2 regions of the Microbispora sp. H10885 genome follow, and region 2 is predicted to be linked to the other one. Evidence: predicted binding sites of a transcription regulator. Region 2 holds the regulator's gene; the other holds the start of a gene.
What was found. Region 2 encodes HspR, which represses chaperone genes until heat shock. Its sites were predicted from a motif close to ANTTGAGTCNNNNNGACTCAANT; they were not measured.

Region 1 (6,575 bases), on a different contig from region 2:
CGGCCGAGGTTGGTGGCGTCGTTGGGCACCGCGACCGTGCCGCCCTGCGGCAGCGAGGCGAGGTCCTTGACCTTCCGCGAATACAGGCCGAGCGGCTCCAGGTGCACCGGGGCGACGAAGCTCAGCTTGGTGCCCTTGGACGCGTTGAAGTCGTACAGGTAGGGCTTGTGCTGGAAGTAGTTGGCGTCGAGCCGGCCGTCCTGGAGCTGCAGGTTGGGCTGGACGTAGTCGCTGAACTCGACGAGCTCCAGCTTCAGCCCCTTGGCGGCGGCCAGGTTGTCGGCCACGTACTTCAGGATCTGCGCGTGCGGCACCGGGCTCACGCCGACCTTCAGCGGGGCGTCCGCCGCCGCCGAGCCGGTGGCGGTCGCCGTGCCCGGCGACGAGGATCCGCAGGCGGACAGCACGAGCGCGACCACGGCGGCGATGACGAGGCCGAGCGTTCTACGCATGGGAAAGGACTCCTTCTATGGGTTAACGGTGGGAAAGCCGGCGGGCGACGGCGTCGCCGAGGGTCTGCGCGAGCTGCACCACGACGACCAGGACGACCACGGTGACGACCATGAGCGTGGTCTCGAACCGCTGGTATCCGTAGCGGACGGCGAGGTCGCCGAGGCCACCGCCGCCGATAACTCCGGCCATCGCGGAGTAGGAGATGAGGGTGACCACGGTGACGGTCAGCCCGGCGACCAGGCCGGGCAGCGCCTCGGGCAGCAGGACCCGCGTCACGATCGTCACCCGGCCCGCCCCCATCGCCTCGGCCGCCTGCACGACGTCGCGGCCCACCTCGCGCAGCGCCGTCTCGACCAGCCGGGCGAAGAAGGGCGCCGCGCCGATCGTGAGCGGGACCACCGCTGCGGTGGTCCCGATCGTCGTGCCGGTGAGCACGCGCGTCAGCGGAATGACCGCGATCATGAGGACGATGAACGGCAGTGACCGCCCGACGTTGACGACCAGGCCGAGCACGCGCCGCACGGCGGGGGCGGGGAACAGCCCGCCGCGGTCCGTCCCGGCGAGGCAGACGCCGAGCGGGAGCCCGAACAGCACGGTGAACAGCGTGGACCAGCCCACCATCACGGCGGTCTGCCCGGTGGCCTCCCACAGCAGGGGGCTCATCTCCGACCAGGTCACGCGGCCTCCTCGACCAGCAGGCCGCGCTCACGCAGGCCGGCGAGGGCGGCCGCCGCACCGGCTCCGGTGATCCGCAGCCGCAGCCGGCCCGCCGGAGCCCCCGCCACCTGCTCAACCGAGCCGCCCACGACGGCGACGTCCACGTCGTACGTGCGCGCGAGACGCGACAGCAGGGTCTCGTCCGCGGCGAGGGCGACCGTCACGGTGCCGGGCTCGGCGGGCGGCAGCGGGAACAGCTCGGCCGCCAGCCTCGATCCGGGGGTGGCGAGCAGGCCGGGAAGGGAGCCCGCCTCCGCGATCCGCCCGTCACTCATGATCGCCGCGGAGTCGCAGACGGCCTTGATGACGTCCATCTCATGGGTGATGAGCAGGATCGTCAGCCCCAGCTCCCGGTTGAGCCGCCGGAGCAGGGCCAGGATCGACTGGGTCGTGGCGGGGTCGAGCGCGGAGGTGGCCTCGTCCGACAGCAGCACGGACGGCTCGCCCGCGAGCGCCCGTGCGATGCCGACCCGCTGCTTCTGCCCGCCGGACAGCTGCGCGGGGTAGGCCGCCGCGCGGTCCGCCAGGCCCACGAGGTCGAGCAGCTCCGCGACCCGCCGGGCCCGGGCGGCCCGGCCGACGCCCATGACCTCCAGCGGGAAGGCCACGTTGCCCGCCACCGTGCGCGACGACAGCAGCGCGAAGTGCTGGTGGATCATGCCGATGCGCTGCCGGGCGCGGCGCAGATCGGCCGCGCCGAGGGTGGTCAGCTCGCGTCCGTCGACGGTCACCACGCCCTCGTCGGGGCGTTCGAGCAGGTTGACGCAGCGCAGCAGGGTGCTCTTGCCGGCGCCGCTGCGTCCGAGCACGCCGAAGACCTTTCCCCTGCCGACGTGCAGGTCGACGCCGTCGAGCGCGACGACGTCGCCGTAGGCCTTGCGCAGGCCGGTAACCGTGATCACTTGCTGTCTCCGGAGAACGCGTACGGCTGCTGCGCGCCGGTCGGGAAGGGCGGGCGCCCGATCCGGAGCGGGGCCGGATCGGAGGGCGAGGAGAGCGTCATCGGGTGTGCGCCTTCGCGGGAGGGGCGGGAAGACCAGGGGCTCAGCCCGTTGGACACTCGCGTCGAGGCGGGTTCATCAGGTTCGGTACGCTCACGACCAGCTGAAACCACCTGTGAGCCTTCCGGTATTCCAGACCTGGAATGTGCCCTTTGTCACATGACAAGGCCCGCGCCCCGGAACGGGGACGCGGGCCTTGCTCGGGAACCCCCGGCGCAGGAACCTCCGGGCGCAGGAACCTCCGGGCGGCGCCGCCGCGCTCACCGGCAGCGCTCCCGGCGGCCGATGCCGCTGCCGGCCTTGCGGCGGCCCTGCGGCGGCCCGGCGACGGCCCGGCGACGGTCAGCCGGCGGTCAGGCGACGGCCTGCCGCGTGACCGTCGCGGGGGTCAGCGCCAGGTCGAGGACCTCGCGGACGTCGCTCACCGCGTGGACGGTGAGGTCGGCCAGCACCTCGGCCGGCACGTCGTCCAGGTCGGGCTCGTTGCGCGCGGGGATGAGCACGGTGGTGATCCCGGCCCGGTGGGCGGCCAGCAGCTTCTGCTTGACCCCGCCGATCGGCAGCACCCTGCCGGTCAGGGAGACCTCGCCGGTCATCGCCACGTCGCCGCGGACCGGGCGGCCCGAGAGCAGGGAGGCCAGGGCCGTGGTCATCGTGACACCCGCCGACGGGCCGTCCTTCGGCACCGCGCCCGCGGGCACGTGGATGTGCACCGACCGGTCCCTGAGCGACCCGACCGGCAGCTCCAGCTCCGCGCCGCGTGACCGCAGGAAGGACAGCGCGATCTGCGCCGACTCCTTCATCACGTCACCGAGCTGCCCGGTGAGCGTGACGCCGGTCGCCCCGGTCTCGGGGTCGGCCAGCGACGCCTCGACGTAGAGGACGTCGCCGCCCGCGCCGGTCACCGCGAGGCCCGTGGCCACGCCCGGCACCGCCGTACGCTGGCGCGCCTCCGGCAGGGACGACTCGGGCACGTGCCGCGGCCGGCCCAGGTAGGCGACCAGGTCATCGGGGGCGACCGTCACCGGGAGCTCCGTCTCGCCGAGGGCGACCTTCGCCGTCACCCGGCGCAGGACGCGGGCGATCGACCGCTCCAGTGACCGGACGCCGGCCTCGCGGGTGTACTCGCCCGCCAGGCGGCGCAGCGCCGCCTCCTCCACCGTCACGTCGGCGGTGGTGAGGCCCGCCTTCTCCAGCTGGCGCGGCAGCAGGTGGTCGCGGGCGATGGCGACCTTCTCGTCCTCGGTGTAGCCGTCCAGCGTGACGAGCTCCATCCGGTCGAGCAGCGGTCCGGGCACCTGCTCCAGGACGTTGGCCGTCGCGAGGAACAGCACGTCGCTGAGGTCGAGCTCGACCTCCAGGTAGTGGTCGCGGAAGGTGTGGTTCTGCGCCGGGTCGAGCACCTCCAGCAGCGCGGCCGTCGGGTCGCCCCGGTAGTCCGCGCCGACCTTGTCGATCTCGTCCAGGAGCACGACGGGGTTCATCGAGCCCGCCTCGCGGATCGCCCGGACGATGCGGCCCGGCAGCGCCCCGACGTACGTGCGCCGGTGGCCGCGGATCTCCGCCTCGTCGCGCACGCCGCCCAGGGCGACCCGGACGAACTTCCTGCCCATGGCGCGGGCGACCGACTCGCCGAGAGAGGTCTTGCCGACCCCGGGAGGGCCGGCCAGCGCGAGCACGGCGCCGCTGCGGCGCCCGCCGACCACGCCGAGGCCCTGGTCGGCCCGGCGCTTGCGGACCGCGAGGTACTCCACGATGCGGTCCTTCACGTCGTCGAGGCCGGTGTGGTCGGCGTCGAGCACCGCGCGGGCGCCCGCGATGTCGTAGGAGTCGGTCGTGTGGACGTTCCACGGAACGTCCAGCACCGTGTCGAGCCAGGTGCGGATCCAGCCGGTCTCGGGCGACTGGTCGGAGGTGCGCTCCAGCTTGGCGACCTCCTTGAGCGCCGCCTCCCGGACCTTCTCGGGCAGGTCGGCGGCCTCGATGCGGGCCCGGTAGTCCTCCTCCTCGTCGGAGGGGTCGCCGCTCAGCTCGCCCAGCTCCTTGCGTACGGCGGCGAGCTGCTGGCGCAACAGGAACTCGCGCTGCTGCTTCTCCATGCCCTCCTGGACGTCCTTGCGGATGGTCTCCGCGACGTCCATCTCGGCGAGGTGGTCGCGGGCCCACCCGACGAGCTTGTCGAGACGCTCCGCGGGGTCGGCGATCTCCAGCAGCAGCAGCTTCTGCTGGATGGTCAGCCAGGGGGCGTACCCCGAGCTGTCGGCGAGGACGGCGGGGTCGGTGATCTGGTTGACGGCGTCGACGACCTGCCACGCGCCCCGCTTCTGCAGGATCGTGGTGGTCAGGGCCTTGTACTCCTTGGCCAGTTCACCGGCCCTCGGCCCGGCGGCGACCGGCTCCAGCACCGTCGCCTCGACCCACAGCGCCGCGCCGGGGCCGGTGGTGCCGGTGCCGACGCGCATGCGGTGCACGCCGCGCACGACGGCCGCGGGCTCGCCGCCCGGCAGCCGTCCGACCTGTTCCACGACGGCGCTCACCCCCACCGGGCCGTAGCGGCCGTCGACGCGGGGCACCAGCAGGACCGTGCTCTCTCCACCGGCCCGGGCGGCGTCGATGGCCGCGCGGACCTCGGAGGCCGACAGGTCAAGGGGAACGACCATGCCGGGCAGGACGACCTCGTCGTCGAGCGGGAGGACGGGAAGGACCTGGGACATCAGCACTCCAATGGGTTGAGTTATGCCGACTCAACTAACAGGAGCCCGCCCCTGTTCCCTGTTCTGCGTCAGTTCGCTGTGAGCGATCGTAATCGTGTAATCGCCGCATGATCCCCCCGTTGCCGTGACGCGTCCACACCTCCGGATGGCGCATGATGGCGTGCATGGAATCCGGGCATATCCGACTCCGCTCGGCGACGGGCCGGTGGGTGCTGCTCACCACGGTCCTCGGGTCGTCCCTGGCGACCCTCGACGGCACCGTGGTCAACGTGGCCCTCCCCGCCCTCGGGCGCGACCTCGACGCCGGGATGTCCGGCCTGCAGTGGACCGTGAACGGCTACACGCTCACGATGGCCGCGCTGATCCTCCTGGGCGGGTCGCTGGGCGACCGGCTCGGCCGGCGCAAGATCTTCGTCGTCGGGGTGGTGTGGTTCGCCCTGGCCTCCGCCCTCTGCGGGGTCGCGCCGAACGCCCCCGTGCTCGTGCTCGCCCGTGCGCTCCAGGGCATCGGGGCGGCCCTGCTGATCCCCGGCAGCCTCGCGATCATCCAGGCGAGCTACGCGCCGGACGACCGGCCCCGCGCCGTCGGCGCCTGGTCGGGGCTGGGCGGCGTGGCCGCCGCCGTCGGGCCGTTGCTCGGCGGGTGGCTCGTCGAGGCGGCCGGCTGGCGGTGGGTGTTCCTGCTCAACCTGCCGCTCGCGGCCGTCGTGGTCGGCGTCGCCGCCCGGCACGTGCCCGAGACCAGGGACGCCGGGCCGCACGGCCGCTTCGACGTGCTCGGGACCGTCCTCGCCGCCCCCGCGCTGGCCGGCCTGACGTACGGCCTGATCCTGGCGGGCGACGGGCTGGTGCCGCTGGCCGCCGGAATCGCCCTGTCCATCTGCTTCGTGGTGGTGGAGATCCGGCGCTCCCCCCGATCGCTCGTCCCCGTGGGGGTGTTCGCCTCGCGGGAGTTCACCGCCGTCAACGTCGTCACGCTGGTCATGTACGCGGCGATGGGACTGGTGTTCTTCCTGCTGGTCGTCCAGCTCCAGGTGTCGGCCGGGATGTCACCCATCGCCGCCGGGTCGGCGATGCTCCCGGTCACCATCCTCATGCTGCTGCTGTCGTCCCGGGCCGGCGACCTGGCGGGGAGGATCGGCCCGCGCCTGCCCATGACGGGAGGGATCCTGCTGTGCGCGGCCGGGCTGCTGCTCATGAGCCGCATCGGCCCCGGCGCGTCCTACCTGGCCGACGTGCTGCCCGCGGCGTGCGTCTTCGGGCTCGGCCTGTCCGCCGCCGTCGCCCCGCTCACCGCGACGGTGCTCGCCACGGCGGAGGAGCGGTACGCGGGCGTCGCGAGCGGGGTCAACAACGCCCTGGCCAGGACGGGCGGGCTGCTGGCCGTCGCCGCGGTGCCGCCGCTGGTGGGGCTGACGGGCGACGCCTACGAGTCGCCCGCCGCGTTCACCCGGGGGTTCCACACGTCGATGCTGGTCTGCGCGGTCATGATGGCCGTCGCGGCGGTCGTCGCCTTCGTCACGATCAGGACGAACGTCCTCGCCGCCCAGGCGGGCGGGCCGCCCCCGCCCGAACTCCCCGGCGAGGCTTCGCCGCTCGGCTCCCGCCCTCCGGCGAGTTCGGGCACCTGACCCGGGGGTTCACGCGCCCCCGCGCCCCGTGCGCGGGTGGCCGGAGAAGGTCGTGGAGC
Region 2 (6,575 bases):
ATCGAGCGCAACACGACGATCCCGACCAAGCGCTCGGAGGTCTTCACCACGGCCGAGGACAACCAGCCGTCGGTGCAGATCCAGGTCTACCAGGGCGAGCGTGAGATCGCGGCGTACAACAAGAAGCTCGCCACCTTCGAGCTGACCGGCATCGCCCCGGCCCCGCGCGGCATCCCGCAGATCGAGGTCACCTTCGACATCGACGCCAACGGCATCGTGAACGTGTCGGCGAAGGACCTCGGCACGGGCAAGGAGCAGTCGATGACCATCACCGGCGGCTCGGCCCTGGGCAAGGACGACATCGAGCGGATGATGCGCGAGGCGGAGTCCTACGCCGAGGACGACCGGAAGCGCCGCGAGGACGCCGAGGTCCGCAACAACGCGGACGCGCTGGCCTACCAGACGGAGAAGTTCCTCCGCGAGAACGACGACAAGGTCCCGGCCGACGTGAAGACCGAGGTCAACGACTCCCTCGCCGAGCTGAAGAAGGCTCTGGAGGGCACCGACACGGCCGTCATCCGCGACTCCGCCGAGAAGCTCGCGACCGTCAGCCAGAAGATGGGCTCGGCGATCTACGCCCAGTCCCAGGCGGCCGGAGCCGAGGGCGCCGCGCCCGGCGCGGACGCCGGTGCGGGGGGCCAGCAGGCGAAGGCCGACGAGGACGTCGTCGAGGCCGAGATCGTCGACGACGAGCGGGAGGGCGGCACCAAGTGAGCCCGCGTGAGAACGGTTCCGGGGAGGAGCCGGTGATCCGCGACAACCGCAAGATCGACCCGGAGACCGGCAGGGCCCGCGAGGCCACCACGGCGGACGACGGCGTGGCGCAGGAGGAGTCCTCCTCCGTCGCCCAGGAGCCGGAGGCCGTGGCGGCCGACGGGTCCGCCGCGGACCTGCTCGCCGAGCGCACCGCCGATCTCCAGCGCCTGCAGGCGGAGTTCAGCAACTACCGCAAGCGGGTCGAGCGCGACCGGATCACCGTCAAGGAGCAGGCCGTCGCGAGCGTGCTCACCGAGTTGCTGCCGGTGCTCGACGACATCGGGCGCGCCCGCGACCACGGCGAGCTCACCGGCGGCTTCGCGAAGGTGAGCGAGTCGCTGGAGGCGGCCGTCGGCAAGCTGGGCCTGGCCACGTACGGCACGAAGGGCGACCCCTTCGACCCGACCGTGCACGAGGCCCTGCTGCACAGCTACTCGGCGGAGGTGACGGAGCCGACGTGCGTCGAGATCCTCCAGCCGGGCTACCGGATCAACGACCGGATCCTGCGCCCGGCCCGGGTGGCCGTCGCCGAGCCGAGCGAGGAGGAGGCGCCGCGCGACGCGGCGGACGACTCCGGCGCCGCCGATGGATCCGACGAGAACTGAACAGCCCGGGGTCTCTCCCGATCGGGAAGGATCGGGAGAGACCTCAGTCACTCCCCTTTCGTGTGAAGGAAGCGATAGATGAGCACCAAGGACTACTTGGAAAAGGACTACTACGCCGTCCTTGGTGTGCCCAAGACCGCGAGCGCCGAGGAAATCAAGAAGGCGTACCGCAAGCTCGCCCGGCAGTACCACCCCGACGCGAACCCCGGCAACAAGCAGACCGAGGAGAAGTTCAAGGAGGTCTCCGCGGCCTACGACGTGCTCTCCGACGCCAAGCGGCGCAAGGAGTACGACGAGGCGCGCACGCTCTTCGGGTCCGGCGTGGGCGGGTTCACCGGCGCGGGTGGCCAGCGGCCAGGCGGCGGCAGCTTCAACTTCGACCTCGGCGACCTGTTCGGGGGCTCGGGTTCGGGCGAACGGATCGGGGACCTCTTCGGCGGGCTGTTCAACCGGGGCGGCGGCCCGCGCACGACCACCACCACCACCGGCCGGCCACGGCGCGGCCAGGACGTCGAGTCCGAGGTGACGCTCGCCTTCGGCGAGGCGGTCGACGGCACCACGGTGTCGCTCCGGCTCACCAGTTCGTCCGCCTGCGCGGCCTGCGGCGGCACGGGGGCGAAGGCCGGCACCACGCCGAGGGTCTGCCCGACCTGCGAGGGAACCGGGGCCGCCAGCCGCAACCTCGGCAACTTCGCCTTCTCCGAGCCGTGCCGCGACTGCCGCGGCCGGGGCCTGGTGGTCGACGACCCCTGCCCCGTCTGCGAGGGCAGCGGGCGCGGCAAGAGCACCCGCACGATCCAGGCGCGCATTCCCGCCGGGGTCGGCGACGGCCAGCGCATCAGGATCAAGGGCAAGGGCGCGCCGGGTGAGAACGGCGGCCCGGCGGGCGACCTCTACGTGCTGGTGCACGTGAAGCCGCACCCGGTGTTCGGCCGCAGCGGGGAGAACCTAACCGTCACGGTCCCCGTCACCTTCCCCGAGGCCGCGCTCGGCGCCGAGATCAAGGTGCCGACGCTCAAGGGCATGCCGGTGACCCTCCGAATCCCCGAGGGCACGCCGAACGGGCGGACCTTCCGGGTGCGCGGGCGCGGGGCCCCGCGCAAGGACGGCACCAAGGCCGATCTGCTGGTCACCGTCCAGGTGATGGTGCCGCAGAACCTGGACGACAAGGCCCGCGCGGCCCTTGAGGAGTTCAGGAACGCGACCGAGGGGCCGGACCTCCGCGAAGAGCTGATCAAGCAGGCCAGAAGCGAGTGAGCCGATGGATGCCAGGTTTTTCGACATCTCCGACGACACACCTGTCTATGTGATCTCCGTGGCCGCCCAGCTGTCCGGGCTGCATCCGCAGACGCTCCGCCAGTACGACCGGCTCGGCCTCGTCAGCCCCGGCCGTACGGCGGGGCGGGGACGGCTGTACTCCACCCGGGACATCGTGCTGCTGCGCGAGGTCCAGCGGCTCTCCCAGGAGCACGGCATCAACCTCGCCGGCATCAAGCGCATTCTCGAACTGGAGACGGAGAACCTGCGCCTGCGCGAGGAGGTCACGCGGCTGCGGGGTGAGCTCACGATGGTGCGGGCCCTGGTCCGCTACGAACTGCCACCTGCCTGAACCTGCCACCTGCCTTTACGGGGAATCGAGGCATCGTCATATGGACTACAAGTTCACCCAGAAAAGCCAGGAGGCCCTGTCGGCGGCCGTGCGCCGCGCCGCGGCCGACGGCAATCCCGAGGTGGCGCCCGCCCACCTCCTGACGACCCTGCTGGCGCAGAACGGCGGCATCGCCGCCTCGCTGCTGCAGGCCGTCGGCGCGGACCCGGCGAGGCTGCGCGCCCAGGCCGAGGAACTGCTGAGCCGGCTGCCCAAGGCGCAGGGCTCCACCGTGAGCGCGCCGTCCAGCTCCCGCCAGCTGCTGACCGTGATCAACACGGCCGCCCAGCGGGCCAAGCAGCTCGAAGACGAGTACGTCTCGACCGAGCACCTGCTGGTCGGGCTGGCGACCGACGGAGGACAGGTCGCCGACCTGCTGAAGGGCGTGGGCGCCACCCCCGACGCGCTGCTTGAGGCGTTCGAGAAGGTCCGCGGGCACGCGCGGGTGACCAGCGAGACGCCGGAGGACACGTACCAGGCGCTGGAGAAGTACGGCGTCGACCTCACCGAGGCGGCGAGGGCGGGCAAGCTCGACCCGGTCATCGGTCGCGACAGCGAGATCCGCCGGGTCGTCCAGGTGCTGTCGCGCCGCACCAAGAACAACCCTGTGCTGATCGGCGAGCCCGGCGTCGGCAAGACCGCCGTGGTGGAGGGCCTCGCCCAGCGGATCGTCGCGGGCGACGTGCCCGAGAGCCTGCGCAACAAGCGTCTCGTGGCGCTCGACCTCGGCGCGATGGTCGCGGGCGCGAAGTACCGCGGCGAGTTCGAGGAGCGCCTCAAGGCCGTGCTCACCGAGATCAAGGAGAGCAACGGCCAGATCGTGACGTTCATCGACGAGCTGCACACGATGGTCGGCGCGGGCGCGGCCGAGGGCGCGATGGACGCGGGCAACATGCTCAAGCCCATGCTGGCCCGCGGCGAGCTGCGGATGATCGGCGCCACCACGCTCGACGAGTACCGCGAGCGCATCGAGAAGGACCCGGCGCTGGAGCGGCGCTTCCAGCAGGTCTACGTCGGCGAGCCGACCGTCGAGGACACGATCGCGATCCTGCGCGGGCTCAAGGGCCGCTACGAGGCCCACCACCAGGTGCAGATCTCCGACAGCGCGCTGGTCGCCGCCGCGACGCTCTCCGATCGCTACATCACCGCGCGCTACCTGCCCGACAAGGCCATCGACCTGGTGGACGAGTCGATGTCGCGGCTGCGCATGGAGATCGACTCGCGGCCGGTGGAGATCGACCAGCTCCAGCGGAGCGTGGACCGCCTGAAGATGGAGGAGCTCGCGCTCGCGAAGGAGACCGACGAGGCCAGCCGCCAGCGCCTGGAGAAGCTCCGCGAGGAGCTGGCCAACCGCCAGGAGGACCTCAACGCTCTGGTCAGCCGGTGGGAGCGGGAGAAGGCCGGCCTCAACAAGGTCGGCGAGCTGAAGAAGCAGCTCGACGAGGCGCGCGGCGCGGCCGAGCGGGCCCAGCGCGACGGCGACTTCGAGGCCGCGTCCCGGCTCATGTACGGCGACGTGCCCCGCCTGGAGAAGGAGCTCGCCGAGGCCACCAGGGCCGCCGAGTCGGCGGAGGCCGAGGCCGAGCCGATGGTGAAGGAGGAGGTCGGCCCCGACGACATCGCCGAGGTCATCTCCTCGTGGACCGGTATCCCCGCCGGGCGGCTGCTGGAGGGCGAGACCGCCAAGCTGCTGCGGATGGAGGACGAGCTCGGAAGGCGCCTCATCGGCCAGCGTGAGGCCGTGCAGGCCGTCTCCGACGCCGTACGGCGGGCCCGGGCCGGCATCGCCGACCCCGACCGGCCGACCGGCTCCTTCCTGTTCCTCGGCCCGACCGGCGTCGGCAAGACCGAACTGGCCAAGGCGCTCGCCGAGTTCCTGTTCGACGACGAGCGGGCCATGACCCGCATCGACATGAGCGAGTACGGCGAGAAGCACAGCGTCGCCCGGCTGGTGGGCGCGCCGCCCGGTTACGTCGGGTACGAGGAGGGCGGCCAGCTCACCGAGGCCGTACGGCGCAGGCCGTACACGGTGGTGCTGCTGGACGAGATCGAGAAGGCCCACCCCGAGGTCTTCGACATCCTGCTCCAGGTGCTCGACGACGGCCGGCTCACCGACGGGCAGGGCCGCACGGTCGACTTCCGCAACACCATCCTGATCCTCACCTCGAACATCGGCTCGCAGTTCCTCGTCGATCCCACGATGGAGGGCGAGAGCAAGCGCGAGGCGGTGCTGAACGCGGTGCGGGCCTCGTTCAAGCCCGAGTTCCTCAACCGGCTCGACGACATCATCGTGTTCGACGCGCTGGGCACCGAGGAGCTGTCGCAGATCGTGGACCTGCAGGTCGCCAGGCTCGCCAAGAGGCTGTCCGACCGGCGGCTGAGGCTGACGGTCACCCCCGCCGCCCGGGACTGGCTCGCGCTGACCGGCTACGACCCGCTGTACGGCGCGCGCCCGCTGCGCCGCCTGATCCAGTCGGCGATCGGCGACCGGCTCGCCAAGGAACTGCTGTCGGGAGCCATCCGGGACGGCGACGAGGTAATCGTCGACATCGACGAGGCGGGAGACACGCTGAAGATCGGGCCCGCTCGGTAAGGTCTTCTCCACCATTGCGGCAAGCGCGCCCCGCCCTTTTCCCTCGCTGCTACGTTCGGCGTTCGTCGGACTACCGTACGCGATCAGGGGGACGTGGATGTCCAGGACATCACGAAGTATTCGAGGGCGGTGCGCGGCGCTCGCGGCGGTCACCGCCGGAGTGAGCTGGCTGACCTGGGGCACGGCGATGGCGAAGGACGGCGCGTCGTCCGACGCCTGCCGTCCCCGAAACCACGACGTCACGGGCCATGACAGCACGGACCAGGGCGTCACGCGTCACGAGATCGCGCGGCGCGAGGCCACGGACCGGAACGTGGGGGGCGTTCCGGCCACCCTGGCCCCGGCGGCGGGCGTGCTGAGCATCGCGGACGCCGCCGGATCCGCCGCCGGGCAGGGGCACCGCTCGCTTCCCGGCAGGCCCGTCCCGGATCCGGCCGTTCCCGGGGTGGCCAAGCCCGTCCTGCCGGCCCTGACGGCTCCTCGGGCACTGCCGGGCACGTCCTCCGCCAGGGCGCTGACGGGCCTGGTGCCGAGGACCGGAAACGCACCGGCCGCCGGAGCCGCGCCGGTCCGCGTGCCCGGCACGGCCGGCGCGGGCGGCGGCCGCGCGGCGGGTGTTCCCGGCGCCGTCAGTGGCGCGACCGGTGTTCCCGGCGCGGCCGGCCGCGCGGCGGGTGTTCCCGGCGCCGTCGGCGGCGCTACTGGTGGTGTTCCGGGCGCGGTCGGCGGCGCGACCACCCCGGCGGCGGCCGGCGTACCGGCGAGGTCTCTCCCCGTCGGCCTGGCCACCGCTCCGTCAGCGGCGAAGCCGATCTCCGCCGGCACATCGGTCCTCCCGTCGTCGACGAAGCCGATATCCCTTGGCACGTCCGGGCTTCCGTCGGCCACGAAGCCGCTCGCCGCGGGCGCCTCGGCCCTCTCGTCGCCCGCGAGGTCGCTCACGGCACCGGCGGCGACCGTGGCGGGGTCGCGT

Region 1: lon (endopeptidase La) is a predicted target of HspR. The motif match lies at 4,899-4,921, and genes of this name have one in related genera.

What each region holds. Positions count from the first base shown of each region.
Region 1 covers NZ_JABBWY010000006.1:184,404-190,978, forward strand. The annotation lists gene HHX37_RS17490 (MetQ/NlpA family ABC transporter substrate-binding protein) at 1-452, opposite strand, end outside; gene HHX37_RS17495 (methionine ABC transporter permease) at 475-1,116, opposite strand; gene HHX37_RS17500 (methionine ABC transporter ATP-binding protein) at 1,128-2,072, opposite strand; gene lon (endopeptidase La) at 2,525-4,885, opposite strand; gene HHX37_RS17510 (MFS transporter) at 5,050-6,516, shown strand.
Region 2 covers NZ_JABBWY010000001.1:824,133-830,707, reverse strand. The annotation lists gene dnaK (molecular chaperone DnaK) at 1-714, shown strand, start outside; gene grpE (nucleotide exchange factor GrpE) at 711-1,361, shown strand; gene dnaJ (molecular chaperone DnaJ) at 1,440-2,618, shown strand; gene HHX37_RS03650 (heat shock protein transcriptional repressor HspR) at 2,623-2,970, shown strand; gene clpB (ATP-dependent chaperone ClpB) at 3,011-5,602, shown strand; gene HHX37_RS03640 (hypothetical protein) at 5,700-6,575, shown strand, end outside.